DNA from 2 places in the Bradyrhizobium sp. BR 1432 genome. Region 2 is predicted to be linked to the other one. Evidence: riboswitches for the same ligand, from Rfam matches in the RefSeq annotation. Region 2 holds a riboswitch; the other holds the start of a gene.
What was found. Region 2 has a riboswitch for fluoride ahead of ACSKB8_RS44110 (MFS transporter). Riboswitches for the same ligand answer to the same signal wherever they lie in the genome.
Positions count from the first base shown of each region.

Region 1: linked by a shared signal. The riboswitch ahead of ACSKB8_RS06415 (MutS-related protein) and the one ahead of ACSKB8_RS44110 (MFS transporter) in region 2 are both predicted to bind fluoride.

Region 1 covers NZ_JBPUGF010000003.1:1,317,574-1,331,895, reverse strand. The annotation lists gene ACSKB8_RS06480 (FAD-dependent oxidoreductase) at 1-1,550, shown strand, start outside; gene ACSKB8_RS06475 (EthD family reductase) at 1,677-1,985, shown strand; gene ACSKB8_RS06470 (hypothetical protein) at 2,299-2,808, shown strand; gene ACSKB8_RS06465 (alpha/beta fold hydrolase) at 2,939-3,763, shown strand; gene ACSKB8_RS06460 (DUF2948 family protein) at 4,032-4,481, shown strand; partial or broken gene hisD (histidinol dehydrogenase) at 4,744-6,040, shown strand; gene ACSKB8_RS06450 (UPF0262 family protein) at 6,037-6,534, shown strand; gene ACSKB8_RS06445 (low molecular weight phosphatase family protein) at 6,541-7,008, shown strand; gene ACSKB8_RS06440 (Maf-like protein) at 7,165-7,794, shown strand; gene yacG (DNA gyrase inhibitor YacG) at 7,913-8,095, shown strand; tRNA gene ACSKB8_RS06430 (tRNA-Phe) at 8,280-8,355, shown strand; gene eno (phosphopyruvate hydratase) at 8,433-9,689, opposite strand; gene ACSKB8_RS06420 (hypothetical protein) at 9,716-10,141, opposite strand; fluoride riboswitch at 10,326-10,385, opposite strand; fluoride riboswitch at 10,480-10,541, shown strand; gene ACSKB8_RS06415 (MutS-related protein) at 10,564-12,174, shown strand; gene ACSKB8_RS06410 (MutS-related protein) at 12,283-13,764, shown strand; gene ACSKB8_RS06405 (histidine phosphatase family protein) at 13,793-14,322, opposite strand, start outside.
Region 2 covers NZ_JBPUGF010000004.1:663,512-677,833, forward strand. The annotation lists gene ACSKB8_RS44085 (adenylate/guanylate cyclase domain-containing protein) at 1-211, shown strand, start outside; gene clpS (ATP-dependent Clp protease adapter ClpS) at 215-520, opposite strand; gene ACSKB8_RS44095 (DUF190 domain-containing protein) at 564-905, opposite strand; gene crcB (fluoride efflux transporter CrcB) at 908-1,336, opposite strand; gene crcB (fluoride efflux transporter CrcB) at 1,343-1,732, opposite strand; gene ACSKB8_RS44110 (MFS transporter) at 1,752-2,960, opposite strand; fluoride riboswitch at 3,089-3,165, opposite strand; gene ACSKB8_RS44115 (DUF1194 domain-containing protein) at 3,414-4,277, shown strand; gene ACSKB8_RS44120 (hypothetical protein) at 4,456-5,091, shown strand; gene ACSKB8_RS44125 (enoyl-CoA hydratase/isomerase family protein) at 5,104-5,532, opposite strand; partial or broken gene ACSKB8_RS44130 (enoyl-CoA hydratase-related protein) at 5,606-5,884, opposite strand; gene ACSKB8_RS44135 (nucleotidyltransferase domain-containing protein) at 5,889-6,716, opposite strand; gene ACSKB8_RS44140 (hypothetical protein) at 6,826-7,425, shown strand; gene ACSKB8_RS44145 (hypothetical protein) at 7,422-7,775, opposite strand; gene ACSKB8_RS44150 (FCD domain-containing protein) at 8,603-9,511, opposite strand; gene ACSKB8_RS44155 (hydroxymethylglutaryl-CoA lyase) at 9,601-10,536, shown strand; gene ACSKB8_RS44160 (CaiB/BaiF CoA transferase family protein) at 10,533-11,747, shown strand; partial or broken gene ACSKB8_RS44165 (ABC transporter substrate-binding protein) at 11,960-12,838, shown strand; gene ACSKB8_RS44170 (ABC transporter ATP-binding protein) at 12,835-13,683, shown strand; gene ACSKB8_RS44175 (ABC transporter permease) at 13,686-14,322, shown strand, end outside.

The DNA of each region.
Region 1 (14,322 bases), on a different contig from region 2:
AGACTGGCAAGCCGGGACCCGGCATGTTCGTCGTGCTGAAGGGCCATGTCGCCATCACCCAGCGCGATGGCCTTGGCCATGTCACCCCGGTGATCGACCAGGGGCCGGGGCAATTTTTGGCCGAGCTCAGCCAGCTCTCGGGACAGCCGGCGCTGGTCGACGGCCGCGCAGAGGGCGATGTCGAGACGCTGCTGCTGGCGCCGGAGCGGCTGCGCGCGCTGCTGGTCGCCGAGGCCGAGCTTGGCGAGCGCATCATGCGGGCGCTGATCCTGCGCCGGGTCAATCTGATCCAGGGCGGCATCGGCGGTCCCGTGCTGATCGGTCCGTCGCATTCGGCCGGCGTGGTGCGCCTGCAGGGCTTTCTCACCCGCAACGGCCAGCCGCATCATCTGCTCGATCCCGAAAACGATCGCGATGCGGCCGAATTGATCGCGCGCTATTCGCCCAAGCCGGAGGACTGGCCGCTGGTCGTCGCCGCGAGCGGCGCGGTGCTGCGCAATCCCGATGAAACCGAGCTTGCGCGCGCCATCGGCATGATCGGCGGAGCAAAGGGTGACCGCATCTACGACGTTGCTGTCGTCGGCTGCGGACCGGCCGGGCTCGCTACCGCCGTGTATGCGGCGTCCGAAGGCTTGTCCGTCGCCGTGCTCGACACCCGCGCGTTCGGCGGCCAGGCCGGCGCCAGCGCGCGCATCGAAAACTATCTGGGCTTTCCGACCGGCATTTCCGGCCAGGCATTGACCGCGCGCGCCTTCACCCAGGCCCAGAAGTTCGGCGCCGACATCATGATTCCTGTGACGGTGAAGTCGCTCGACTGCACGCGCAAGGACGGCGCATTTTCGGTGGCACTCGACGGCGCCGATCCCTTGCGCTCACGCGCGGTGGTGGTCGCGAGCGGCGCGCGTTATCGCCGGCCGGAGATCGCGAACCTCGACAAGTTCGAGGGACGCGGCGTCTGGTACTGGGCCTCGCCGGTCGAGGCGCGGCTCTGCGCCGGCGAGGAGGTGGCGCTGGTCGGTGCCGGCAATTCGGCAGGCCAGGCCGCCGTGTTCCTGTCGGGTCATGCGAAGAAAGTCTTGATGATCATCCGTGGCGGCGGCTTGGGGGCCAGCATGTCGCGCTATCTCATCGAGCGCATCGAAGCGACGCCGAACATCGAATTGATGTTCAACACCGAGATCACGGCGCTCGAAGGCGATGAGGCCGCGCTGCTGCGGCGCATCCGCTGGAAGAGTCGCTTGTCGGGCGACGAGGACGCCGCCGATATCCGCAATCTCTTTTTGTTCGTCGGCGCGGATCCCGCAACCTCCTGGCTCGACGGCTGCGGCGTCACGCTCGATCGCGGCGGCTTCGTCGTGACAGGCGCGCAGTCCGAGCAGAACCAGGGCAAGCTGGTGGCGCCGCTCGAGACCTCGGTGCCCGGCGTCTACGCCGTCGGCGACGTCCGCTCCGGCTCGGTCAAGCGCGTCGGCGGCGCTATCGGCGAAGGCGCGCAGGTCGTGGCCTCCTTGCACGGCTATCTCGGCGACGCCGCAAAACCGGCGCTTTAGGCAAGGACAAGACAAGGGAATGGCAAGACGAATGTGGCTTGCCATCGCGCCGCTTGGTGCAGACTATCCCCTCGTCGCGAGGCGTATTGCTCGTGGAACGAACAAAAGATTCATTGGGAGGACTAAATGGCTGAAATCGTCGTGCTCTACAAAACGCCCAAGGATGCTGCTGCCTTCGACAAGTACTATGCCGAGACGCACATTCCACTCGCGAAGAAACTTCCCGGCCTGAAGAAATACGCCGTCAGCAAGGGACCGGTCAGCTCCCCCACTGGGCCTTCCGGAATTCATCTCGTCGCCGTTCTCACCTTTGACAGCGTGGCCGACATCCAGGCCGCATTCGGCAGCCCGGAAGGCAAGGCGACCGGCGCTGACGTGCCGAAATTCGCCAGCGGCGGTGCCGACCTCCTGATCTTCGACACCAAGGAAGTGTGAGCCGCGTCGCATCGGCCCGCCGATCGCGGGCCGATGTTGCAACGATCGATTGAAAGCTCGTAGCCCGGATGGAGCGAAGCGTAATCCGGGACAGCAGCATCTACAAGCGAGATCCCCGGATTTCGCTGCGCTCCATCCGGGCTACAAACTGCCGTCGTTCGTGACAGCGCTGCAAGAAATCGGAACATGCGTTTGTCAATTCGCACGATGACGCATGGCTGCGCGCACATGTGGGACACCAACGCACGTGACAATCCCATGAGGACCGTCATACTACTCTGATCGTCTCAATGCGGAGAGTAGGAGAGATGCCATGGTGCTTGGATTGAGCCTGCCCGCGCTTACACTGATCCATGTCATCATCAGCCTGATCGCCATCGCCGCCGGCCTCGTCGTGATGTTCGGCCTGCTCGGCTCGAAGTCGATGCCCGGCCTCACCGCGATCTTCCTGCTGTTCACGATCCTCACCAGCGCAACCGGCTTCCTGTTTCCCTTCAAAGAGCTGCTGCCCTCGCACATCATCGGTATCATCTCGCTGGTGCTGCTCGCGATCGCCTGCATCGCGCTCTACGGCATGAAGCTCCAAGGCGTCTGGCGCCCGGTCTACATCGTGACCGCGATGGTCTCGCTCTACTTCAACGTCTTCGTGCTCGTGATCCAGTCGTTCCTGAAGGTGCCGGCGCTCGCCGCGCTTGCACCCGCCGTGCCGCCGGCGCCGCCGTCGGGGCCGGTCTTCGCCGTGGTGCAGGGCATCGTGCTGGTGTTCTTCGTGCTACTGACCATCGGCGCCTGGCGCCGCTTCAGGCCGATGGCGTTTGCCTGATCACACGATTCTCAACGTTCCCAGTTGACGCGATGCATCGCATTCGGAGTCTCGCGCAACTATCTGCGGATCATCGGCGCGTGCTTGTTCGCGCGTCGCGCAGATGATTTTCACCGAAAGAGAGCAATCCATGCCCACCATCACCACCAAAGACGGCGTCGAGATTTTCTACAAGGACTGGGGCTCGGGCCAGCCGATCGTGTTCAGCCACGGCTGGCCGCTCTCGGCCGACGACTGGGACGCGCAGATGTTGTACTTCGTCACGCACGGCTACCGGGTCATCGCCCATGACCGCCGCGGCCACGGCCGCTCGACGCAGGTCGCCGACGGCCATGACATGGATCACTACGCCGACGACCTTGCCGCGCTCACCGCGCATCTCGACCTCAAGAACGCCATTCATGTCGGCCACTCCACCGGCGGCGGCGAGGTCGTGCACTACATCGCGCGTCACGGCGAAAGCCGCGTCGCGAAGGCGGCGATCCTGTCCGCTGTGCCGCCGCTGATGGTGCAGACCCCTGCCAATCCCGGCGGCCTGCCGAAGAGCGTGTTCGACGGTCTCCAGGCGCAACTCGCCGCTAGCCGTACGCAATTCTATCGCGACCTCCCCGCGGGTCCTTTCTATGGCTACAACCGTCCCGGTGCCAAGCCGTCGGAGGCGGTGATCCAGAACTGGTGGCGCCAGGGCATGATGGGCGGCGCGAAAGCGCATTACGACGGCATCGTCGCGTTCTCGCAGACCGACTTCACCGAGGATTTGAAGAAGATCACGGTGCCGGTGCTGGTGATGCACGGCGATGACGATCAGATCGTGCCTTACGCCGATTCCGCGCCGCTGTCGGCCAAGCTGCTGAAGAAGGGCATCCTGAAAACGTACAAGGGCTTCCCGCACGGCATGCCGACCACGCACGCCGAGACCATCAACGCGGACCTCCTGGCCTTTTTCAAAGAGTGAGCTTCACGACTCTTACCCTCTCCCCTTGCGGGAGAGGGTGGCATAGGCGGCCTTCGGCCGCCGTCCTTAGAACGCCGATGCTTCGCATCGGCTATGGCGTAGCGGCGAGACGGGTGAGGGTTGCGTCGCCCGGGAGGGCTATCCGCTGAACGTGCTGGAGATGGGAGGATATCAATAGCCTCAAGTGTACGGGACAGTTAGCTTGCAGCGGAAATTTCGGCGCCCGCGCGCGTTGAGTCCTGTCCGCCCTGAAGGAGAAGCGCCGGCGATGTGTCCCCAACTCAAACTGATCGCACTCGATGCTGACGATCTCGCGGTGATCTCGACCCATGTCCAGGACGCCCGTGTCCAGGCCTCCGACATCATCTGGCGGCAGAGCGAGAAGCGGCTTGTCATCGGCATGAGCCGGCTGGACTGGGAGCAGACGCTGGAAGGCGAGGCCGAGCCGCGCCGGCTGGTTGCCGCGCTCCGCTTCGATCGCGTGCTTGCCTGCAAATCGCGCAACATCGACCTCGCCACGCCGGACGAGATCCTGGACCTCGTCGGCATCGAGTTTCACCCCCAGGACGGCCGCAGCGAGGAGCCCGGCGGCAGCGCCCTGCTTTTGTTCGCCCAGGGCGGCGCCATCCGCCTCGACGTCGAATGCCTGGAATGCGAGCTGACCGACCTCGGGGCGGACGCGCTGGGAACGGGACCAGGGATCGCGGGGGAGGGGTGAGGTGGCATGCCAAGGCCACGCAATCCGCTGTCGTCCTGGCGAAAGCCAGGACCCATAACCCCAAGGCTTCGTTGTTGAAACGAGATGTGGCCCAATTGCGCCTCCACACATCCGCTGGTGGTAATGGGTCCTGGCCGTCGCCAGGACGACGCCGGAGGGGAACGGCCGGGCCCAAGGGTTGACGCCGCTTCCCGGCCGCGCCATTGAGCAGGGGGGCGGGTGAGCCAATCCCCCCAAAAGACCAGCCAGAAGCCAAGCCAATATGCCCGTTCGTCTCGACCGCAGCAGCGCCGATTTTGACCAGCGATTCGCGGCCTTCCTCGCCGCCAAGCGCGAGGTCTCGGCCGACGTCGAGGCCGCCGCGCGCGCGATCGTCGACGATGTCGCCAGGCGGGGCGATGCAGCCCTGCTCGAGGCCACGGCAAAGTTCGAACCGGCTGACGCTGGATGCATCGGGGCTGCGCGTCACCGCCGCCGAGATCGAAGCCGCGACAAAGGCCTGCGATGCCGCGACGCTGGATGCGCTGAAGCTCGCGCGCGACCGCATCGAGACCTATCACCGCCGCCAACTCCCGGCGGACGAACGCTTTACCGACCCGCTCGGCGTCGAGCTCGGCTGGCGTTACACCGCGATCGAATCCGCCGGCCTCTACGTGCCCGGCGGTACCGCGGCCTATCCGTCCTCGGTGTTGATGAACGCCGTGCCTGCGAAGGTCGCCGGCGTTGCGCGGCTCGTCATGGTGGTGCCCTCGCCCGACGGCAAGCTCAATCCGCTGGTGCTGGCGGCGGCTTCGCTCGGCGGCGTCACCGAGATCTACCGGGTTGGCGGCGCCCAGGCCGTGGCCGCGCTCGCGCACGGCACCGCGACGATCGCGCCGGTCGCCAAGATCGTTGGCCCGGGCAACGCCTATGTCGCTGCCGCCAAGCGGCTGGTGTTCGGCAAGGTCGGCATCGACATGATCGCCGGTCCCTCCGAGGTGTTGGTGATCGCCGACGACACCGGCAATGCCGACTGGATCGCCGCGGACTTGCTGGCACAGGCCGAGCACGATGCCAGCGCGCAATCGATCCTGATCACCGATTCCGCGCGGCTTGCCGCCGACGTCGAGAAGGCGGTCGCAGCGCAGCTGAAGACGCTGCCGCGCGCCGCGATCGCAGTCGCCTCGTGGGCCGATTTCGGCGCCATCATCATGGTCAAGGATCTTGCTGACGCCATCCCGCTCGCGGACGCGATCGCCGCCGAACATCTCGAGATCATGACTGTTGATCCCGATGCGCTCGCCGCAAAGATCCGCAACGCCGGTGCGGTGTTCCTGGGGGCGCATACGCCGGAGGCGATCGGCGACTATGTCGGTGGCTCCAACCACGTGCTGCCGACTGCGCGTTCGGCGCGATTCTCCTCAGGGCTGTCGGTGCACGACTTCATGAAGCGCACCTCGATCCTGAAATGCGGCCCGGATCAGCTGCGTGCGCTGGGCCCGGCCGCGATGACGCTCGGCAAGGCGGAGGGGCTGGACGCCCATTCGCGCTCGATTGGATTGCGCCTCAATCTGTCATGACAAAGCCGCCCGAACAGGACGACTCCAACAATCGCATCGTCGGCGTCACGCTCGACGAGGACTCGATCGGCCGTTCCGGGCCTGACATCGAGCACGAGCGCGCGATCGCGATCTACGACCTGATCGAGCAGAATTTGTTCGCGCCCGACGGCGCCGACGGGCAGGGCCCGTTCACGCTGCATATCGGCATCACCGGCAACCGGTTGATGTTCGACATCCGCCGCGAGGACGGCACGCCTGTCGTCGCGCATCTGTTGTCGCTGACGCCGTTCCGGCGGATCGTGAAGGACTATTTCATGATCTGCGACAGCTACTATCAGGCGATCCGGACCGCGACGCCGGACAAGATCGAGGCCATCGACATGGGCCGCCGCGGCATCCATGATGAGGGATCGCGCACGCTCCAGGAGCGGCTGAAGGGCAAGGTGCGGGTCGACTTCGAGACCTCGCGCCGGCTGTTCACGCTCATTACCGTCCTGCATTGGAAAGGATAAAAGCGGATGGCTGCGCCCCCACGCGCACGCGATCCGCAATCGGTGCTGTTCGCCTGCGCGATGAACAGCGTGCGCTCGCCGATGGCTGAGAGCCTGTTGCAGCACATGTTTCCGCAGGGCCTCTACGTGAGGTCGGCCGGCACCAGGAAGGGCGACCTCGATCCGTTTGCGGTGTCCGTGATGGCCGAGCTCGGCCAGGACATCTCCGCCCATAGGCCGCAGACCTTCGAGGAGCTGGAGGACTGGGAGGGATTGAACTTCGACCTCATCATCACGCTGTCGCCGGAGGCGCACCACAGGGCACTGGAGCTGACCCGCACGCTCGCCGCCGACGTCGAATACTGGCCGACGCAGGATCCCACCACCATCGAAGGCAGCCGTGACCAGAAGCTCGCCGCCTATCGCGAGGTCTGCGATCAGCTCTTGATGCGCATCCGCCGGCGATTCGCAAAGGCGGGTGCGGCGAGCGGGTAGCATGCGGCGACCGTAACACCCGCGTCACAGAGCGCAGGCACACGCGTGTTGGCAACCTCGAATCACCAAACCTCCGGTTCCCGGGTTGTGAAACCGGCCCCCTTCCGATAGGTTCCGCGCGAAATTCACTCCCTGCTTCATCCCCCAAATCACCTGATGCTCGGCCGCCCCAAATTCGTACTTGCCTCCGGTTCGCCGCGACGCCTGTCGCTGCTCAACCAGGCCGGCATCGAGCCGGATGCGCTCCGGCCGGCCGACGTCGACGAGACGCCGAAGCGGGGCGAGCTGCCGCGCGCCTGCGCCAACCGCCTCGCCCGGGCCAAGGCCGATGCGGCGCTGAAATCGGTGCAGCTGGATGACGAGCTGCGCGGCGCCTTCATCCTCTCTGCCGACACCGTGGTGGCGGTCGGCCGCCGCATCCTGCCCAAGGCCAACCTCGTCGACGAAGCCGCGCAGTGCCTGCGGCTGCTGTCGGGCCGCAACCACCGGGTCTACACTGCGATCTGCCTCGTGACGCCGCGCGAGGCCTTCCGCCAGCGCCTGGTCGAGACCCGCGTCCGATTCAAGCGCCTCTCGGAAGACGACATCCAGGCCTATATCGGCTCCGGCGAATGGCGCGGCAAAGCCGGCGGCTATGCCGTGCAGGGCATCGCCGGCTCGTTCGTGGTCAAGATGGTCGGCTCCTACACCAACGTGGTCGGCCTGCCGCTGTACGAGACCACGGCCCTGCTCGGCGGCGAGGGCTTTCCGACCCGCTTCGGCTGGCTCAACGGCACCGCGGTGTGAGCACCACAGCGCCGCCGACAAAAAACGCGAAAACAACCCCATGCATGCGCCCTCGCCCGAGGAACTCGTTTGCCGGCCGGCGCTTGACCTGCCTCACCTCGTGTAAGCTGCTCCGACCATGAACGATCACGTCAAAACGCCCGCCGCCCCCCTCAAGACCTGCCCGATCTGCGGCAAGCCGCAGTCAGAGGCCACCCGCCCGTTCTGCTCCTCGCGCTGCCGCGACGTCGATTTGAACCGCTGGCTGAAAGGCTCCTACGTCATCCCCGGCCGCGACGACGAGACCGATGACGTGGAATAACAAGCGATATCAATGATTTGGTGAGCTCAAGAAGCGCCGCGTGCCAGCCGCGGCGAGCCCGCCCCACCTTGTGCACAGCCGGGCCACGCCCGGCGCAGCCTTCAGGCGAAGCCGGGTGGACAGGCCGCTTCTAGCCCACTATAAACCGCCCGCTCGATGGGCTTTGGCCCCTCTCTTGGAGCACGCCCAGGTAGCTCAGTTGGTAGAGCATGCGACTGAAAATCGCAGTGTCGGTGGTTCGATTCCGCCCCTGGGCACCACGATCTTCGTGCGGCTACCACGCCGAAATAGATGAATCGCAACTCGCGGACAGCTCCGTAGGTGCATTCGCTCCGCCTTAATGCGTCAGAAATGGGCTTTCGTAGACCGCCGCAGGGCCAAGTTCGCGCTCGATTTCGAGCAGGCGATTGTATTTTGCGAGCCGCTCGCTGCGGGACAGTGATCCAGCCTTGATCTGTCCACCGCCCATGGCAACCGCAAAGTCGGAAATGAACGTGTCCTCGGTCTCGCCCGATCTATGCGAGATTACGTAGCCCCAACCAGCATCGCGGCACATCTGCACCGCCTTCATGGTCTCGGTAACCGTGCCGATCTGGTTCAGCTTGATCAGAACCGCATTGGTCGCTCTGCTATCGATACCCTTCTGGATAAAACGAGGATTGGTGACGTAAAGATCGTCGCCGACGATCTGGATTCGGTCGCCGCAAGCGGCCATCTGCAGGCGGAATCCGTCCCAGTCATCCTCGGCGAATCCATCCTCGATCGAAACGATAGGATAAGCGTCTAACAGGCCGTTGTAGAGAGAAAGCAGCTCGTCTCGCGAGAGGGTCTTGTCACCGGATTTGGCGAAGACGTACTTGCCATCATTTGCAAAGGTGCTGGCTGCGGGATCGAAGGCAAGGGCAACGTCGGTGCCGGGCTGCAACCCCGTCTTGCGGATCGCTTCAACGATCAATTCGCAAGCCTCTTCGATAGTCCTCAAGTTGGGCGCAAACCCTCCCTCGTCGCCGACCGCAGTCGAGTGCCCCGCCTTGTGTAGGAGCTCGTGGAGCGCGTGGAAGGTCTCGGCCCCGTAGCGGACGGCTTCCGCAAAGTTTGGGGCGCCATGGGGCACTATCATGAATTCCTGGAAGTCGAGCGAATTCTGGGCATGCCGCCCGCCGTTGATGACGTTCATCATGGGGACGGGGAGCCTCGTTGCTGAGACGCCGCCCAGATAGCAGTAGAGCGGCACACCTGCCGCCGAAGCCGCGGCACGCGCGATGGCCATGGAGACACCAAGGATCGCATTCGCACCCAGCTTGATCTTGCTCTCGGTGCCGTCGAGCACGATCAATGCCGTGTCGATGGGCTCCTGGGGGCAGGCAGCCATCCCCATGAGGCGATCCCGAATGATCCCATTGACGTGAGAAACGGCCTTGAGCACGCCTTTGCCGCCGTACCGCGCCATATCGCCATCGCGCAGCTCCAGCGCTTCGTAGCGTCCAGTCGAGGCGCCGGACGGCACCGAAGCCGTGCCGGCGTGCCCATTGTCGAGCCTTGCCACGACGCGAAGCGTGGGATAGCCGCGCGAGTTCGAGAATTTCGAATGCATCGAGAGCTTGGATGGCCGGAAGCGGACTATTCATCTTTGTCTCCATGATCGACCGAACTCCAGGTGAGTGAAGAGTGCTCGGAATTGTCGGCGTGCATCGACCGCGAATTCGCTTCGGCCTGGTCGCGGGGCATCTCAAGCGACAGCGAGCGTTCGAGTGCCGCCTCCTGCGCGCGCAGCCAGTCGAACAGGTCGCTTCGCTGGCCGCCGAGGGGGCGCGCCCATCGCAAGTTCTTGAACGGCGTAGCCTCCGGTCCGGCCCACCAATACTCCTTCGTGACCATCAGCGACCAGCCGGGGCGACCTGACCGGGACAAGGTGAAGATCTCGATGACGATTCCATGTCTGGAGCTCGAAAAACTATGGCGCTCCCGCTCGAATTCGACACCATCATGCGTCCAGCGGGATCGTTTCATGCCCGGATTCGTGCTGGTTATGAGGAGGTCGAACATCCGGAAGAATGAGGGGCGTGCCAGGCTTCTCATGGCTCTGTGCCCCCATCTTGGTCCGCCTCGCTACGTGAGCAGACGACCATGGACGCGGAAAAAAGCACGCGTGGGCGCTCCGCTTGCGAAGGCCGGCAACCATCAGATCCTAAGGGAACGCCGGCCATTGTGTCTCCTACCACCGAGATGGTGCGCGGTAGGAGTCATCAGCCTGCGGCGGTTTCGGGGGCACTCCATCCCCGTCGATATCGTGCATAGTCTAATTGCGCCGCCCGCTTGGGGCAAGAAAATGGAGGGGCGGCTAGTGGCTCGTTGACCGGAACCAGATCGGACGTATACTCGTTTGCAATGTTGGCGATGGGGTTCGCCTGAACCGCCCCGAGGGGCTGATGACTCCTACCGAAGCACGGCTTTGGAGGAGTTTTATTGTGTCTTATCCGCGCCCCCAACCACCGCTTACGGCCGAGTCTGACGGACGCGAACGCCATCCAAGCGCGCCGGATATCGTGCCAAGCGTCCTCTTCGATCGGCCCGAGGACTCTACGGCCGCTCCGGAAAGTGCAGCGCCAGAATTCTTCGCTGATCTGAATCTGGATCAGCTGGTGGCCGCGATAACGGCCGGCTTTGAAGAATACGCCATCAAGCCTGTTTTTCACGTCCCGCTGCAGCGGGTTGAAGCCATTGAATATCGTCACGAAGTCTTCCGCGATCTCGAAGACCCGGCTCTCCTCGACAACATCAGACACTTCGCCGAGCGAATGAGGGATGCCCGGATCCACAAGGCGCTATCGGCCAAGCTCTACGACCGATTTCACAAGCAGATGTGGTTTCTCCACGCAATAGAGATCTACTGCAATGCGGTCGATCAATTGGCGACGGATCTGACGCGATCTCAGATGAAGTCCCGAGCGCTCCTGAGCATTCGCGACTATCTGACCGGCTACATTGCGCAGGACAATTTCGTTGCTCTCCGCGATGAAGCCAAGAGCATCTCTGACCAACTGTCGCAGGTCAGATACGGCATCGTGATACGTGAGGCCTCGTTCACGGTGAAGAACCTCCAGGATGAGCCGGACTACAGCGCGGAAGTTGAGGCGACGTTCGCGAGATTCAAGCAAGGCGCCGCCACAGACTACCGCTCGAAATTCAACGATGCGCCGGAGGACATGAACCACATCGAAGCCAAAGTGCTTCAGTTGGTGGCGCGCCTCAATCCGGAGCCGTTTGCTCGCCTGCTAGCGTTCTGCGCTCGGCAAGTCGAATTTCTCGACAAGGCCATCGTAGGATTCGATAGGGACGTCCAGTTCTATCTCGCTTACTTGAAACAGACGACGAGGCTCGAACAGGCCGGACTACGGTTGTGCCTGCCCGAGGTTTCCGACAACTCCAAACAGGTCCATTGCCGGGAGGGGTTCGACCTTGCGCTCGCGCTGAAACACGTCGGTGAGCAGAAACCGGTTGTCTGCAACGATTTTGATCTGACGGGCAGGGAGCGGCTCATTGTGGTGTCCGGACCCAATCAGGGCGGCAAGACGACCTTCGCCCGCATGGTCGGACAATTGCACTATCTTGCAAGCCTGGGATGCCCGGTCCCGGCGCGAGGGGCCAAGCTTTACCTGGTCGACCAGATCTTCACGCACTTCGAACGGGAAGAGAAGGTCGAAAACCTACGCGGCAAACTGGAAGACGACCTGGTTCGGATCCGTTCGATCCTGAAGCGGGTCACGCGGCGCTCCATCGTGATTTTGAATGAGATCTTCACCTCCACGACGATTCGCGACGAGACATTCCTCAGTCAGAAGGTCATGACGAAGCTCGCGGCCATGGATGTGCTCGGCGTCTGGGTCACGTTCGTCGACGAGCTGTCGACGTTCGGTCCGGAGACCGTTTCGATGGTGAGCACGGTTGTACCGGACCAGCCGGCAGTCCGCACGTTCAAGATCGAGCGGCGGACTGCCGATGGCCTGGCTTATGCGATGGCGATCGCCCAGAAATACGGTCTGACGCATCAGCGCGTAAAGGAGCGCATCAAGCCATGAAGGCGTTCCTGCTGTATCCAGCGCGATTTCGACCCGACGCTGCTGCTATCGCGGCGAGATCGATCCTATGCCCGGCAGAAGGAGCCGGGACTGGATCTCAATCAAGCCTTGCCCTGGAATCATGCCGCCCTGAACCAGGATCTCGGACTTGATATCCTCTTGAACACGATGGCCGGTGGTGACGCCTTCCTGTTGGAAGTGGCCTTGGTCGGGCTGCTCAACGGAGTTTGCGAACTCGACGTGATCGAATATCGCCAGGACGTGCTGCGAGACTGCCTGCAGCACGGGCCGACTCTCAGACGGGCATACGACATCGTGGTCGAGGCATTGAAAGCCGAAAGAAAGCACTATTGGTCGCCGATGTCGCGCTACCCTACCGGCACGCTGTCGCATGCCGTCGAAATATTGGACATCTTCGTTCCGGCCTTACGGAAGCTCCGAGCCTTGGCCGACCGGAACATTGGACGGTTCAACTCACGAGGATTCTCCAGATTATTCGAAATGCTCCGGGCTGAACTGAGCGATCCGTATTTTGAGGAGATCGAGGATCATCTGAAGCGGCTGAAATTCAAAGGTGGGGTTCTGGTCAGCGCCCAACTAGGTAAGGGCAATAAGGCAACCAACTACGTCCTGCGCAAGCCGCATAGGAAGGATCTCGGCTGGTTCGCCCGGCTGTGGCCGACCACCGAAGGATACACGTCCTATCTGAATCCGCGAGACGAAGCCGGCGCCCGCGCTCTGTCCGAATTGCGGGATCGGGGTATCAACCTGGTGGCAAATGCGCTCGCCCAGTCAATGGATCACATTTCGAGCTTCTTTCAGATGCTGCGGACTGAGCTTGCTTTCTATGTGGGCTGCTTGAACCTTTACGAACACATTCAAAAGCTCGGCACGCCCACCTGTCTTCCAAGGCCCGTGGAGCTGGACGGCAGCGTATTGTCGTTCTTGGGTCTCTACGACGTTTGTCTTGCGATCAGCATGAACCGAGTGCCCGTCGGCAACGATCTGGTGACCGCCGGCAAAGATCTCATCGTGATCACGGGCGCCAATTCGGGAGGCAAATCGACGTTCCTGCGTAGTCTGGGCCTCGCCCAACTGATGATGCAGGCGGGCGTGTTCGTCCCGGCGGAGACGTTTTCGGCCGAGGTCCGGACCGCGCTGTTCAGCCATTTCAAGCGCGAAGAAGATGCCGCGATGGAGAGTGGAAAGCTCGACGAAGAGCTGAGCCGGATGAGCGAGCTCGTTGAGCATCTTGGTCCGGGCGCGATGATGCTCATGAATGAGTTGTTCGCGGCGACCAATGAACGGGAAGGATCGGAAATCGCGATGCAGATCGCGACCGCCTTGCTGGAGAAGGGAGTGAAGGTCGGCTACGTGACGCATCTGCACCAGTTCGCGCATCGTATGCATCAGAAGAAGCTTCCGAATGCGCTGTTCCTGCGGTCGGAGCGCCAGCCGGACGGCACGCGGACGTTCCGGCTGATCGAAGCCACGCCGCTGCAAACGAGCTATGGGGAAGATCTCTACGCGAACGTATTTGGAGGGGACGAGCAGTCGACGCAATCCCGTCGGCTGTCAGCGGCTCAATAACCTGGGCGAGAAGAGGCGGTGTGCTGAGCTAGGCCGGATCGATCCCGTCTAAATGGGCGGTCTCGTTGATCGCAAGAACACGAATCCGATCGCTGGTTATCTCGATCTCGTTGATGCAACAGGGCTCTTGCGTGAGCCGCCAGTAGGAGGAGAGCGGCAGGTCCGCGACCTGCAAAAGCAGCGCCCGGTTCACGCTATCATGCGAAACCAGAACGACGGTGCCAGAGGGGTGTCGTTCGAGCGCGAGCCGGACTGCGTCCGCTGCGCGCGCAACGACGTCCTGAAGGGAGTCGCCTCCCGGAAATCGCATCAGGTGGGGCGTATTGAACCAGGTCGCGTGAAGCATCGGCTCGGAAGCTGCCATTTCCTCATGGGTCTTCATCCTCCACGCGCCGTAATCGATGTCGTTGAGCGCTTCAATGCTCTCCGCCTCGATCTCGCACGCAGTGGCGATGGCCGCGCCGGTGGCGACGCAGCGCGACAGCGGGCTGGTGTAGACCCGCTCCGGCCGCCATTTGGACGCGATCCGCTGCGCGACAGCGAGCGCTTCGGCTTGGC
Region 2 (14,322 bases):
GGACTTCACCTGCATCGGCCCCGCCGTCAATCTCGCGGCCCGGCTGGAGAAGATCACGGGGCGGCTGGGGCGGACCGTTGTGGCCTCGGAAGGTTTTGCCAATGTCTGCCACCACGATTGGCACGAGCTCGGCGAATTTCCGATCGCAGGATTTTCCAAGGCACAGCGCGTGTACGGGCTGGCCGAAGAAACGCACGCGCTGGTGGGCTGAGCTTTATTCCTCCGGCTCCGTCGTGAACAGCAACGGGTAGCCCTTGGCGCGGCCGGCATCGGTGGCACGCGTCGCCTTGGTCTCGGCGACGTCCTTGGTGAACACGGCGACGACGCAGGTGCCCAGCTTGTGCGCGGTGATCATCACCTTGTAGGCCTGATCCTCCGTCATGCGGAATTCGGCCTTGAGCACCATGGTGACGAATTCGCGCGGCGTGTAATCATCGTTGATCAGGATGACCTTGTGCAGCCGCGGCCGCTCGACCTTGGTCTTCGTCCTGGTTTTCGGTGTGGTAACAGTATCGTTCATTCCGCCTCCCGGACACGGCGGGCTCGGGTTCCTGCTGGAGCGATCAGCTCGCGGCCTTCGCACCATATTGTAGGACCTGCACCTTCTCCAAGGTGATCAGGCCGCTCGACATCATGCCATCCAGGATGGGCAGGAATGCGTTGATGTTGTCCTCGCTGTCGACGATCTCGATCAGCAGCGGCAGGTCTTCCGAAAGTCGCAGGATCTTCGAAGTGTGCAGCCGGCTCGATTTGCCGAAGCCCATCGGACCGCGCAGCACGGTGGCACCGGCGAGGTGCCGCTCGCGCGCGGTCATCACGATCGCTTCATAGAGCGGCTTGCCGTCGAAATGGTCGCTCTCGCCGATGAAGATCCGAAGCAAAACGGCCTGAGCGGGGATTTGCATGGTCAACTCCTTGTCAAGCGGTTGTAGCGGCTCGCCATCATATGCCCGAGCCACGCCGACACCAGCCAGCAGATGACGGACGCTGCGACATAGGCAAGTGCCGTGTACTTCAGGCCGCCGTGGAGCAGTCGGAAGGTCTCCAGGCTGAAGGTCGAGAACGTGGTGTAGCCGCCGCAGAACCCGGTCATGACGAACTGCCGGTGCTCCGGACGCGCCAGCATGCGGCCGTCGGGGCCGGTCAGCGCCGCGTAGAAGCCGATGATCAGCGATCCCGTGGCGTTGATGAACAGCGTGGCGAAGGGAAAGCCCGGTCCGGTGTCGAGCGCGAGACCGACCAGATAACGGGTCAGTCCGCCGACGATGCTGCCGGCGGCAACCCAGGCGTAGAGTATCGCGCTACGCCAGCGCTCGGCGGAGGAGGGGACGGCCATGCGCTTCTATCCTCCAAGCCTGTCCGCGAGGAGGAAGCCGCAACTGACGGCTGCAAGGCACAGCCCGACCGAGAGCACGACATTGCCGAGCGCGGAGAGCGGCTCGCCGCTCCGCGCCAGCGTCAGGGTTTGCAGACTGAACGAGGACACCGTGGTGTAGCAGCCGAGAAAGCCGGTCACCGCGAACAGCCAGGGGGTGGGCGTGGCGAAGGCCGAGCCGGGATGGGTCGCGAGCGCGCCGAAAATGCCGATCAGGAAGGCGCCGGTGACATTGATGGTCATGGTGCCCCACGGAAACGTCTCGCCCAATCGCCGCGCGATCGCGCCGGACACGAAATAGCGCGCACAGCCGCCGAGCACGCTACCCATCATGATCGCAAGCACCCCACTCAGCACGACGAAAGCCTCCCCGTCATCATTCTTGCTCCGCTGCCAGACCGTTGCCGACGGCAAGCAGCCCCATGAGCGAGATCAGGGCAAAGCCGAGTCCCGCCAGGAACGTGCCTGCCGGACCATAGGCATCCCACAACGCGCCGGCGATCACGCTCGCAGCCAGCAGGGCCAGGCCCGTGAGCAGGTTGAAATAGCCGAATGCGGTGCCGCGCAGGCTCGGCGGCGCGGCATCGGCGACGAGGGCCGAGAGCAGGCCTTGCGTCAGCCCCATATGCAGCCCCCACAGCACGACGCCGAGCGCGAGGCCTGCAAGGCTCGGGAGCAGTGCCAGCGCGAGGTCGGCGCCGGCGAGGAAGACCAGGCCGAGCGCGAGCAGGCCGGTGCGGTTGATCCGGTCCGACAGCACGCCGGCGGGATAGGCCGACAGCGCATAAGTGACGTTCATCAGCACCAGCACCGCCGGCACCCACATCGGGTTGAGCCCGATGTTCTGCGCGCGCAGGATCAGGAAGGCCTCGCTGAAGCGCGCCAGCGTGAACACGACACCGACCGCGACGACGCGCCAGTAGACTGCCCCGAGCTGCTGCATCGCGGCAAGATTGAGCGGGTTCGTTGCAGGTTTTCGGTTCGGATCCGGCTCCGGCTCGTGCACGGCGAAGGCGATCAGGCCGAAGGACAGAAAGGCCGGCAGCACTGCCACCCAGAACACGATCGTAAAATTGTCAGCCGTCCACCACATCATGCCGATGGCCGCGAGCGGCCCGACGAAGGCGCCGATGGTGTCGAGCGATTGCCGCAGGCCAAAGCTCGCGCCGCGCAGGCCGATGGGAGCGATGTCGGCGATCAGCGCATCGCGCGGCGCGCCGCGAATGCCCTTGCCGACGCGGTCGATGAAGCGTGCCGCCACCAGCCATCCGACGCTCGGGGCGAGCGGAAACAGCGGCTTGGTGAAGGCGGCCAGCCCGTAGCCGAGCGCGGCGAGCAGCTTGCGGCGGCCGAGCCAGTCCGACAACGCGCCGGAGAAGATCTTCGTGATCGAGGCGGTCGCCTCGGCAATGCCCTCGATGAAGCCGACCGTGAGCGTGGAGGCGCCGAGCGCGGTGACGAGATAGACCGGCAGCAGCGCATGGATCATCTCGGAGGAGATGTCCATCAGCATCGAGACGAAGCCGAGCACCCAGATTCCCCTGGGTAAGGTGGCGCGCGCAGCATTCGGTGTCGTCGTGGTCACGTCTTCACTTTCTCCTGGCCTTGGCTTGCTGGCCCAGTTTCCTGCCTTCGCCACCAGGCAACAAAAAACCCGCCATCGGCGGGTCGGTCCATGCTCCCACCAAAGGCAGAGGCTCAAAGATTGCCCCACCTCAAGCAGGAGTCATCAGCCCAGTACGATCATCGACCGCCGGGCGGTTGTCGGGGACTCCATCCCCATCTGTGCATCCAGCCTAGCATGGAAATTGCGGCGGACAAGTGGGCCGGCCGCGCTGTCCCTAGGCGTCATTCTGCGCGCGTCGCGAGCTCTGGAACGACGGTGCCGGTCTCGCTGTGTGTTCCAGTCGCGCGAAGCGAGGCAACACGGCGGCGAGCACGTCGTTCCTAACTCGAATGTGAAGCGCAAGCGATCTTCGCACTTTGCGGCAAGGCGATTGCATGTCACCATCGCGTCATACGACGGGAGACCGCTGCGATGCGCTTGCTGTTCTCGATCGGGGCTGTGCTGGTGGCCGGCGTGCTTGCCGGAGGGGACGTCGCGGGCATCGCGGCGCCAGGACCTAAATTCGAGCCGCTTGAGAATCAGCCGCAGCGGCTGGCTGCCGACAAGGATGCACAGACGGTCGACGTCGAACTGATCCTCGCGGTCGACGTCTCCTACTCCATGGACATGGACGAGCTCGCGGTCCAGCGCGAAGGCTACGCGCTGGCGATCCAGTCCAAAGAATTCCTCCAGGCGCTGAAGCTCGGTCCGAACGGCCGGATCGCGGTAACCTATTTCGAGTGGGCCGCCTCCAGCGACCAGAAGATCATCATCCCCTGGCGCCTGATCGACGGCCCCGAGACCGCGGATGCGGTTGCCGCCGAGATCATGAAGACGCCGATCCGGCGTGCCTCGCGCACCTCGATCTCCGGCGCGATCACGTTTGCGATGCCGCTGTTCGACGAGGATCCATATCGGGGCTTGCGTCGCGTGATCGACATTTCCGGTGACGGCCCCAACAACAATGGCATCCCGGTCACGGTGGCGCGCGATGCCGCGCTCGAGAAGGGCATCGTCATCAACGGTCTGCCGATCATGGTCAAGGAGCCGTCCTATTCGACCATGGATATCGACAATCTCGACTTCTACTACGAGGACTGCGTCATCGGCGGTCCCGGCTCTTTCGTCATCACGATCAAGGATCGCGACAAGTTCAAGGAAGCGATCCGCACCAAGCTGCTGATGGAGGTCGCTGGCCGCATGCCGGAGCGCCCCGTGATGCGGGTTGCGGACAAGGAGCCGCGCGTCAGTTGCATGATCGGCGAGAAGATCTGGTCGGACCGCTGGGGCCGTTAATAGCGCACGCCGGTTGGGACCTTTCGCCTCATCTCGCCCGACGGTTGAATTTAACCGCTCGTTAACCGGCACATGGCCCTAATCCGGTTGTTTCAGTTCGTTTCCGATCGCAGTTTTGACTTTGCTGTCGGGCGCGCGAACGAGAGCGGGTTCGTCGAACCCGTCCACCGAGCAGACCATGGCCATCGTCACGTCGAGCACCAGCCAGATTTCTCCCGCCAACGAGCGGCTGTATCACCAGAGCGCGCTGCTTGGTGACTGGAAGGGCAATTGGGTGGGCAACAACCAGCCCGTCGGCTTCAAGGTCGTGAACATCCGCGGTGCCCGGGCGCAGGTCGAGTACACCCATAACGGCCACACCGAGCGCGGCTTTGCCGAGGTCAAGGGCACGCTCATCACCTTTGGCGGGGTCACGGTCGGCACCAAGGACGGCAAGAACATGGTGCTGCTGTTCTCCTTCGGGGGCGCTGGCAAGCAGACCGCGAACCTCGAGAAGCAGGACCCGCCGGCTTCCGACAGCCGCCTCATGGGAAGCTGGGGCGGCTATTCCAGCGAGAACGGCAAGAGCGCGAGCTTCAAGGTGCTCTCGGTCAACGGCAAGGAAGCCCAGGTCAGCGTCACCACCGACGGCGTCACCCGCCAGGGCACCGGCACCGTCTACAAGAACGTCATCATGTTCGGCCAGGCGCAGATCGCAACCGATGACGGGCAGAACGGCAAGATCATCTACCAGGTCGGCACGAAATCCTTCATGGTGCCGGTGACGAAATATCCGCCGGCCAACTCCTCGTCTTCGGTCGACAAGACCGCCTGAAAGCTGCCGTCCTCACCATTTCGGCGGCCGCTTCTCCACGAACGCTCTCAAGCCCTCCTGCGCCTCATCCGACGTCGCGACATTGCAGAAATCGTCGACGGCGCTTGCAATGCTGCGCCGATAGTCGAGATCGATCTGGCGCATGAAGGCGGCGCGGCCCATCCGTAGCACCGCCGCCGATTTTCCCGCGAACTGCGCCGCGAGCCTTGCGACCTCGGCCTCGAGCTCCGCGTCGGCGACGACGCGGTTGACCACGCCGAGCTCGCGCGCCTCCGCGGCGCTGAAGACGCGGCCGGTGAACAGCAGATCGAAGGCGCGGTGACGTCCGACGATCCGCGGCAGATGGGCATAGTGGATCGCCGGGATGACGCCGACGTCGATCTCGGGATAGCCGAACGTCGCGCTCTCGGCCGCCAGCACCACATCGCAGGACACTGCCATGGTCATGCCGCCGCGCCGCACCGCCGACGGCGGCGATCGACGGTTTGCCGAGCCGATACTGCGCGTCGTAGAGGTCGATATAGAGCGCCTGGAGGAATTCGCGGATCTCGGCGCCGGGCTTGCCGAGCAGGATGTCGAGATCGAGGCCGGCCGAGAAGCGCTTAGGGATAGCGCTCGCCAGCACGACCACGCGCGCCTCCGGATCGTCCGCGGCGCGGCGGAGCGCCGCGACCACCGCGCGGATCACCTCGAGGCTCAGCGCGTTGACGGGCGGGCGGCGCAGCGTGATGCGGGCGATGTTGCCTGCAAATTCGTAAGTGACGGGACTATCCGATGTCACCGGGTTCTCCATGCTTTCAAGATGTCAGCACCTTCAGCTGCCGGTCGATCCTGCGCAAGGCCTCGCAAGCGGGCGCAAAGGTGCCGTCGCCGATCAGCCGCCAGACCTCGTTTGCCTGCTCCTCCAGTTGCGGAATCGTCAGCGGCAAGCCAGCCGCCTCCTGGAGCGCGCCCTTTTCGTTGATGAGATAGCGTTCGTTCAGGGCGAACAGCACCTGCGCAATGCAGGCGAGCGATCTGTAGAGGCATCCCGCGATGTGGGTCCGCTCGTCACGTGCCGCCGCGAGCTCGGCATTTTCGATGCTGAACAGGACTTCCCACTGGAAGCGCCGGATCAGGGCGCGGCGCAGAGCCTGCGGATACGGAAGCGCGATTGATTTGAGATGAACGATCAAACCCTTCGGGTCGTGCAGAGGCTGACAATACGCGATCTCGCCCATCCAGATGGCCGAGCAGAAGCCATGCGGATGGCCGGGCTGATAATCCATGGTGACCACGCCGGCGCGGCTGGATTCCATCGCCGCTTCGACCGCGTCGGCGTTGCGATAGAGCAGGTCGACCTTGCGGCCTTCCACTGAAAGCCAGGCGCCGCCGACGATCCACGGACCCCATTCGCCGACCGGCGTCACGGTCGTGGCTGCGGGATCGTCGGCGATGTCTTTTGCGGCGGCCAGCAACCGTTCGGTATCCAGCGGGATCGCCGTCTTGAAATAGAGGCCGACATCGTAGTCCGACGTGAAGTGCCCGCTGCCCCGTGCGCGCGAGCCGCCGAGAACGACAGCCTCGACGCCCGGTACCCCGGCAAAGGCGGACGTCAGGCGCGTGAGCAGCGGATCGTGGGGCATCAGCTGGAGCTCTCCGGGAGGCTCGGGGCCGTGACGTCGGCGCGGTCGCACCGCTGGCATTGGTGATGTCCGAGGAGTATAATTTGCAAAACTCTCAACGGTAACCTGGATGTTCAACTTCCCACGTTCACGCGCTCTTGCAACTCTCGCCGTGCTCTGCCTCACCGGCGCACCGGCTCATGCGCAAGTTGCGCCGCTGAGATATTGGATTCCCGGCGGGCCTTTCGGCCTCAGTGGTGGTGCCGAGCAGAGTTCCGATACTTACGGCGGCTTCTCGAGCTTCAATGCCGGCGATGCGGGTTGGCGTACCAGCTATGCGAACGGTTTCTTCGTCGGCAGCGAGCGCGGCAATTTTGGTCTGAGCGGCTTCAATCAGGCCGGCTCGGCCGGCAATTTCAGCGCGCTGTCCTATGACAGCACGCAGTTCGGCTACAACACCAAGACGGCGGGCGGCATCCCCGTCACGTTCTTCGCCGGCTTCGACACGCTGAAATTCGGCAACGGCATCGGCAGCTCGCTGGCGCCGCTGACCTCCAGCGCCACGCCCGGTTATGGCGCGTTCGCGGGTGTCGAGTTCAAGCCGACCTCCAATCTCAGCCTGTCGTTCGGTGCCGGATTCATCCAACAGCAATCGGGACGCATGGACAGCGACATCAACTCCTCGATGCTGCCCGGCGAGTCGCCGGCGCTGGGCGGCTTGCGTCGTTAGAATTGCATCACCAGCTCTGGTGGACGTCGCAGCGATTTCGGCAGGTTCGGGCCGGTCCCGAAGCGCATCACGATGTCGGGGCGCCGTTCGCCCAGCCCGAGCCGCGTCGCAAATTGCGGCCTCAGCGCTGCCACCTCGACCGGCTGGTTGACGAAGGAATATTTTAGTCCCAACGCGGTCGCCTGCAAGCCGAAACGCTGACAGGCGCGGCCGACCGCGATCCAATGCCACTTGTCGCTGCGATCGGCAGCGAGCACGATGACGCCCGCAGAGCTTTCGAGCTCTTCGCGGTATTTCTTGTTTTCCCGCTCTCGGTGAAGAAGAGTTTCAGAAGCGGTCGCGCCGCCCATGAAGGCAGCGACGGGTTTCCCGACGCGGGCGAGAACAACCCGTCCATGGTCGCGAGCGCCTCCGCCTCGTTGAAGCGGATCCAGCTGACGAGCTCGCGCATGAAGGCCTTGTCGCGCATTTGCGCCGAGTTGCCTTCGAGCACATAGTCGGTGACCTCAGCGATCGCGGCGCGTTCGGTCATCAGGATCGCCGCGACGTTCGGTTCGCGACAGGCGTTCTCGAGCCGGCGCAAGATCTCCGGTGTGGCCGGCCTGCCGTCGAAGGTCGCACGGGTGCATTGCCTGACGGGAATCGCAGCGGCCAGCTCCGATGCTGCCGGCGGGGCCTCTTCGAGCGTGATCACGATCCGGTCGCCATCGACGAACGGAGTGGCGTGCCAACCCAGTGTGGAAGCTGCGAGGATGAGGTTTTCCGCAGCGCAGCCGAGACTGACGAAGAGATGATGGTCATCCGGATCGACGGCCGGACAGCGGCGCGCGAAGTCGGGGGCAATTACGATTTCGTTGCCGAGCGCAGAGAAGATCCACGGCTGGGTGTTGTGGCTGTTGGCCGCCAGGGTCGCAAATCGGACGAGCTCGCGATCCCTCGGCCTGGCTTGAAGTGGGGCCCGTGATGCATCCACCGCCTCGTCGTAGGTCATCGTTGCTCCTGCAGCAGGCGAGCCGCTGACCGCAGCCGCGGACCACCCGAGCGCGGTTGTGATGAACTGCCGTCGGTTGAACACGAACGTCCGCTCCCTGCCGATGCGCAGGGACGCGTTAGCACCAACAGACGCGAGAGCGATTGACCGGAATCAAGCTGGGATGGCAGCAATTTGGTTCGCGCATCACGACAAGCCCGCCACCAGCGGGCGTTGCAGGTGCCGGGCCATCAGGTCGGCCGCCTCAGTGTAGCGCCGCGTCTCCAGGACGTCGAGCAGGCGCAGATGCTCGCGCACGTGCCGCCGCATGCCGTCGCGGTCGGCGAAGCTGCGATAGGCGAACAGGCGTCTGATCGAGTTCACGCGCTTGAGCGCGTCGAGAAAGAAGGGATTGCCGGCGCCGCGGATGATCTCTTCGTGGAATTCGCAGCCGGAGTGAAAGATCTCGCCGATCGTCATCTTTTCGAGCTCGCCTTCGAAGACGCGTTGTTGGCGCTCGCGCAAGCGTACGATCACCTCCTGCGGCAGCGCAAAGCCCGGCTGCGCGATCGCCGCCGGCTCGATCACCGCGCGAAATGCCTTGGCCTTGGCCTGGGCTTCGGAATTCGAGACCGTCTCGGCAAAGCGCCAGCCATAGCCGGGCAGGCGCGCGATCCAGCCCTCGGCGGCGATCCGGTCCAGCAGCCGTTGTAGCTCGGCCCGGCTGAGGCCATAGCGGCGCATCAGCTCGGCCTCGGTGACGTCGGCCGGCAGCCGCGTTGCGAGCACGTCGCCTGCGATGGTCGCATAAACCTGCTCGTTGCGCCTGACCGCCGCGAGCGCGGGTTGGGCGGCGCCGCTGGTGGGATTCTTTGCCAGCACAAAGCCGCGATGCGGCTCGCCGCGTGCCAGCCCCGCTGCTTCCAGAGCCTTCAGGCCGAGCCGGATCGGCGCGCGTGAAAGGTCCAGCGCATCCGCAAGCCTTTGTTCGATCAGGCGGTCTCCGACCTTCATGCCTTCGCGCCGGGCCAGCGCCATGATCAGGCCGGCGAGGTGCTCGGCGCGCTCGGAACCGTTTTTGACGCTGCGCTGTCGGGAACTGTCGGATGCGATCATTGCAGTGCACGCAAGTTTTGGGCTTGACAGACTGTCCCATGGATTGTTCTTTTATGCAACAATATACAATCGGCCCAGGGAGAGCCACGATGGCGCGCGCGCCCGATGTCCACATTTGCGAGGTTGCTCCCCGCGATGGTCTCCAGAATCTGGACATCTTCGTTCCGACCGAAGCCAAATGCGCGCTGATCGACACGATCGCGGCCGCCGGCGTGCGCGAGATCGATGCCGGATCCTTCGTCCCGCCAAAGGTCGTGCCGCAATTCGCCGACGTCGATGCGGTGATGGCGCATGCGCTCACACACAAGTCCGCAACCATCGGCGCGCTGGTGCCGAACCCGAAGGGCGCCGAGCGCGCCATCGCAGCAGGCGTCAACGCCGTCTATTTCGTCATCTCGGCAAGCGAGACGCACAACCGCGCCAATGTGCGCCGCACGATAGAAGAGCAGCTCGACGGCTTTCGCGCGGTCCGCGCCGCGATCGACGCCCGGCCGGTGGACCAGCGGCCGCAACTGATGGGCGCGATCTCCACCTCCTTCGGTTGCTCGTTGGAGGGCGCGGTGAGCGAGGCGGCCGTGTGCCGTGTGGCACGCGCTTTTGCCGAAGCCCGCGCCGACGAGATCGGGCTTGCCGACACCGTCGGCTATGCGACGCCCAAATCGATCGGGCAGATCGTCGTGGCCGTGCGTCGCGAGGTCGGGCCGCAAATGACGCTGCGACTGCATCTGCACGACACGCTCGGTGCGGGCCTTGCCAATGCCGTCGCCGGCCTCGAAGCGGGCATCCGCCGTTTCGACGCCGCGGTGTCCGGCCTCGGCGGCTGTCCTTTTGCACCCGGTGCGCGTGGCAACATCGTCACCGAGGATCTCGTGTTCATGCTGGAGCGCATGGGATTCTCTACCGGCATCGACCTCGACCGCCTGATGCAAACGCGCGATATTCTCGCCCGCCATATCCCGGCAAAACATTTGACGGGGCATCTGCACGAGGCCGGCATCCCCAAGGTCCTGCGGAGCGCGGCATGACCAGGGCTGCGTGTGAGACTGCATCGGAGCTTCGTCCGCTGGCAGGCCTGCGGGTCATCGAGTTCAGCCAGATGGTGATGGGGCCGAGCTGCGGCTTGATCCTCGCCGATCTCGGCGCCGACGTGATCAAGGTCGAGCCGCCCAAGGGCGACCGCACTCGGTACTTCAAGGGGCCCGCCGCCGGCTTCTTCGCGACCTACAGCCGCAACAAGCGCAGCATCGCGCTGGATACGTCGACCGCGGAAGGCCAGAACATCGCACGCAGGCTGATCGAGAACAGCGACGTCCTGATCGAGAATTTCCGGCCGGGCCTGTTGAAGCGGATCGGCCTCGACTACGAGAGCGTCGCGGCCTTTGCACCACGCCTGATCTATTGCTCGCTCAAAGGCTATTTGCCCGGGCCTTACGAGAATCGCCTCGCGCTCGACGAGGTCGTGCAGATGATGGGCGGCCTCGCCTACATGACCGGCTTGCCCGATCGGCCCATGCGCGCGGGCGCCTCGGTCAACGATGTCATGGGCGGAATGTTCGGCGTGATCGCAATTCAGGCTGCGCTGGCCGAGCGGCAGCGGACCGGCCGGGGTCGCTACATCCAGAGTGCGCTGTACGAGAACAACGTGTTCCTGATGGCGCAGGCCATGATGTGCGAGGTGGTCAGCGGCCAGCCCTCGATCCCGTATTCGATCAAGGACAGCCCATGGCCGGTTTATGATCTCTTCGATACCCGGGACGGCTCGAAACTATTCGTCACCATCGTCGGTGAAGAGCAATGGGCGGCGTTCTGCCGCGCCTTCGATCGCGAAGCCTGGCTCGTTGATCCGCGCTTTGCAACGAGCAACGACCGCGTCGATCATCGCGGCTGGCTGATCCCCGAGATCGCGAAGATCTTCAAGCAATGGGACAAGGCCGATCTCGCCGCGCGTCTCGAGCAGCTCGATCTGCCCTACGCGCCGGTGAACAAGCCCGGCGATCTCTTCGATGATCCGCATCTCAACCAGTCCGGCGGCCTGACCGATATTCGGCTGCCCGACGGCGGCGAGGCCAAGACGCCGCTCTTGCCGATTTCCATGGACGGAAGGCGCCTGCCCAACCGCTACGATCCACCCGAGATCGGCGAACACAGCGGCGAGATCCTGAGCGAGATCGGCATGTCGCCGAATGAGATCGAAACGCTGCGACAAGCAGGGACGATCAAGGTCGCGCCGTCCTGACCGATCGGCGCAATCGAACAAAGAAACCAAGGGAGGAGGAGCACATGAGCATTACCAGGCGCCAGGCGCTGATCGCAGGCTCCGCATGGGCCGGCGCATCGCTGCTGCCGGGCAGCTGCGCGCCGAGGCCAAGCAGGTCTCGCTCGCCTTCGGACCGGTGTCGCCGGTCTATGCCATCGGCATGATCGCGGAGCTGAAGGGGTACTTTAGCGACGAAGGGACTCGATTCCAAGCTCGTCACCGGCAATGCCGGCACGTTCGGTCGCCAGACCCTGGCGGCGGGGCAGGCGCTGTTCGCCCATGGCGATGCCAGCCATCCGCTCCAGCTCGGCGCGCGTGGCAAGCCCTGCAAGATCCTGCTCGCGACCGAGATGGTGTGCTCCTACGCCAGCATCATGGTCCGGCAGGACCTCTACGACGCCGGCATCAATTCGGTCGAGAAGCTCGCGGACTACAAGCGCCCCGATGGCGCCAAGCCGATCGTCGCCGCGACCGCCATCGGGTCGGGCACCTGGGTGTTCGGCACTTATGTGTTCGAAGCGCGCGGGCTCGGCGGCAAGGTGAACTGGGTCGCGGGCGGCGGGACCAACACCATGTTCCCCTCGCTCCAGACCAAGCAGTTCGACGCCATCATGGCGCCGCCGAGCTGGATCGTCGAGGTCGAGAAGAAGGGCTTTGGCCGGACGATCTACGACACGTCCAAGCCCGGCGTGTTTGAGAAGGATTTCGGCGGGACGCTGCCCGTGCTGGTGATCTACACGCTCCAGGACACGATCGAGCAGGACAAGGCGATGGTGCAGGCCTATGTCAATGCGATCCATCGCGCGATGGCTTTCGTGAAGGCGACGCCGCTCGCCGAGGTGCAGGCGCTGGTCACGCCGAAATATTTCTCGGGCATCGATCCCGACGCGGTCAGCGCCGAGCTCGGCTTCGACAAGTCGACCTGGGCCTATGACGGTGTGATCGACAAGCCCGCGTTCGAACGTGGCGCCAAGCCCTGGTACCGCAAGGGAACTGATATTCCCGAGACCAGATACGAGGATGTCGTCGACATGAGCTTCCTCCAGGCAGCCAGGGCGAAATACAAATGATCGCCGCGCCAGGTCAGGGCCTCGCGCTCGCGCGAGACGAGGATCAAATAGCGGCGGCGCGCACCCGCATTGCCGTGCAGGGGCTCGCCAAGCGATTCAACGCGTCCGGCCGCGAGTTCGTGGCGGTGGATGACGTCTCCTTCGAGGTCAAGCAGGGCGAGTTCGTCGCGTTGCTCGGTCCCTCCGGCTGCGGCAAGAGCACCATCCTCAACATGGTCGCGGGGCTGTTGCCGCGCTCTGGCGGACGCATCCTGATCGACGAGGACACGGTCGAGACCGGCAAGGTCAACCCCAGGGTCGGCTATGTCTTCCAGCGCGATACGCTGTTTCCCTGGCGAACCGTGGAGCAGAACATCGGCTATGGGCTGGAGATCGCGGGACTGCCGAAGACCGAGCGCGCAGGGCGCGTCGCTTCGGCGGTCGAAAAGGCCGGGCTCTCGGGTTTTGCGCAGAGCTTTCCACGCATGCTGTCCGGCGGCATGCGCCAGCGCGTCGCCTTGATGCGCACCCTGATCCTGGAGCCCGAGATTCTGCTGATGGACGAGCCGTTCGGCGCGCTCGACACTCACACCAAGCTGGAGATGCACAAGACGCTGCTGGAGATCTGGGAACGCGAGCGGCAGACCGTGCTGTTCGTGACGCACGATCTCGGCGAAGCTTTGACACTGGCGAGCCGCATCATCCTGCTCTCGGCGCGGCCCGGCCGTCTCAAGGAAGACTTCGACGTCGCCATCCCGCGTCCGCGCGATCCCGTGGCCGTGCGCGAGACCGCCGAGTTCGGCCGTCTCTATTCCCACATCTGGCATTCGCTCGGCGAAGAGTTCCGCCGCACCAGGGCCGACTGACCATGTCCAACAGCCGCACCGTCATCCTGTTCTGGCAACTGGCCATTCTCGCGGCCGTTCTCGTCATCTGGCAGTGGGGCTTTGAATGGAGCAAGGCGCTGCTGCCGAAGGCCTACGTACCGAAGATCCTCGATCCCTATTTCGTCGCCAAGCCGTCGCTGATCTGGCAGAGCTTCCTGCGGCTTGGCTGCTTTGCCGATACCAGCGGCTTTGCCGCCTGCATCAAGGCCAACGACAACAATCTGTGGCTTGCAACGCTCGTCACGCTGAAGAACACCTGGTGGGGATTCCTGTTCGGATCTGCGAGCGGCATCGCGGCTGGCCTGATCCTCGGCCGTTCGGATTTCCTGGCCCGCGTATTCGGGCCCTACATCGTGGCATTCAATTCGATACCGCGCATCGCGCTGGTACCGCTCGTCATCCTGATCTTCGGACTCGGCGATCTCTCCAAGATCGCGACCGCCTGGCTCGTCGTGTTCTTCGTGGTGTTCTTCAACACCTTCGAGGGGACGCGTGCGGTCGACCGCGACCAGATCGCCGCCGCCCGTCTGCTCGGCGCCAGCGAATTCACCGTGCTGCGCACGGTCGTGATCCCGTCCGCGCTCGCCTGGGTGTTCGCTTCGCTGCTGCCGGCGGTGT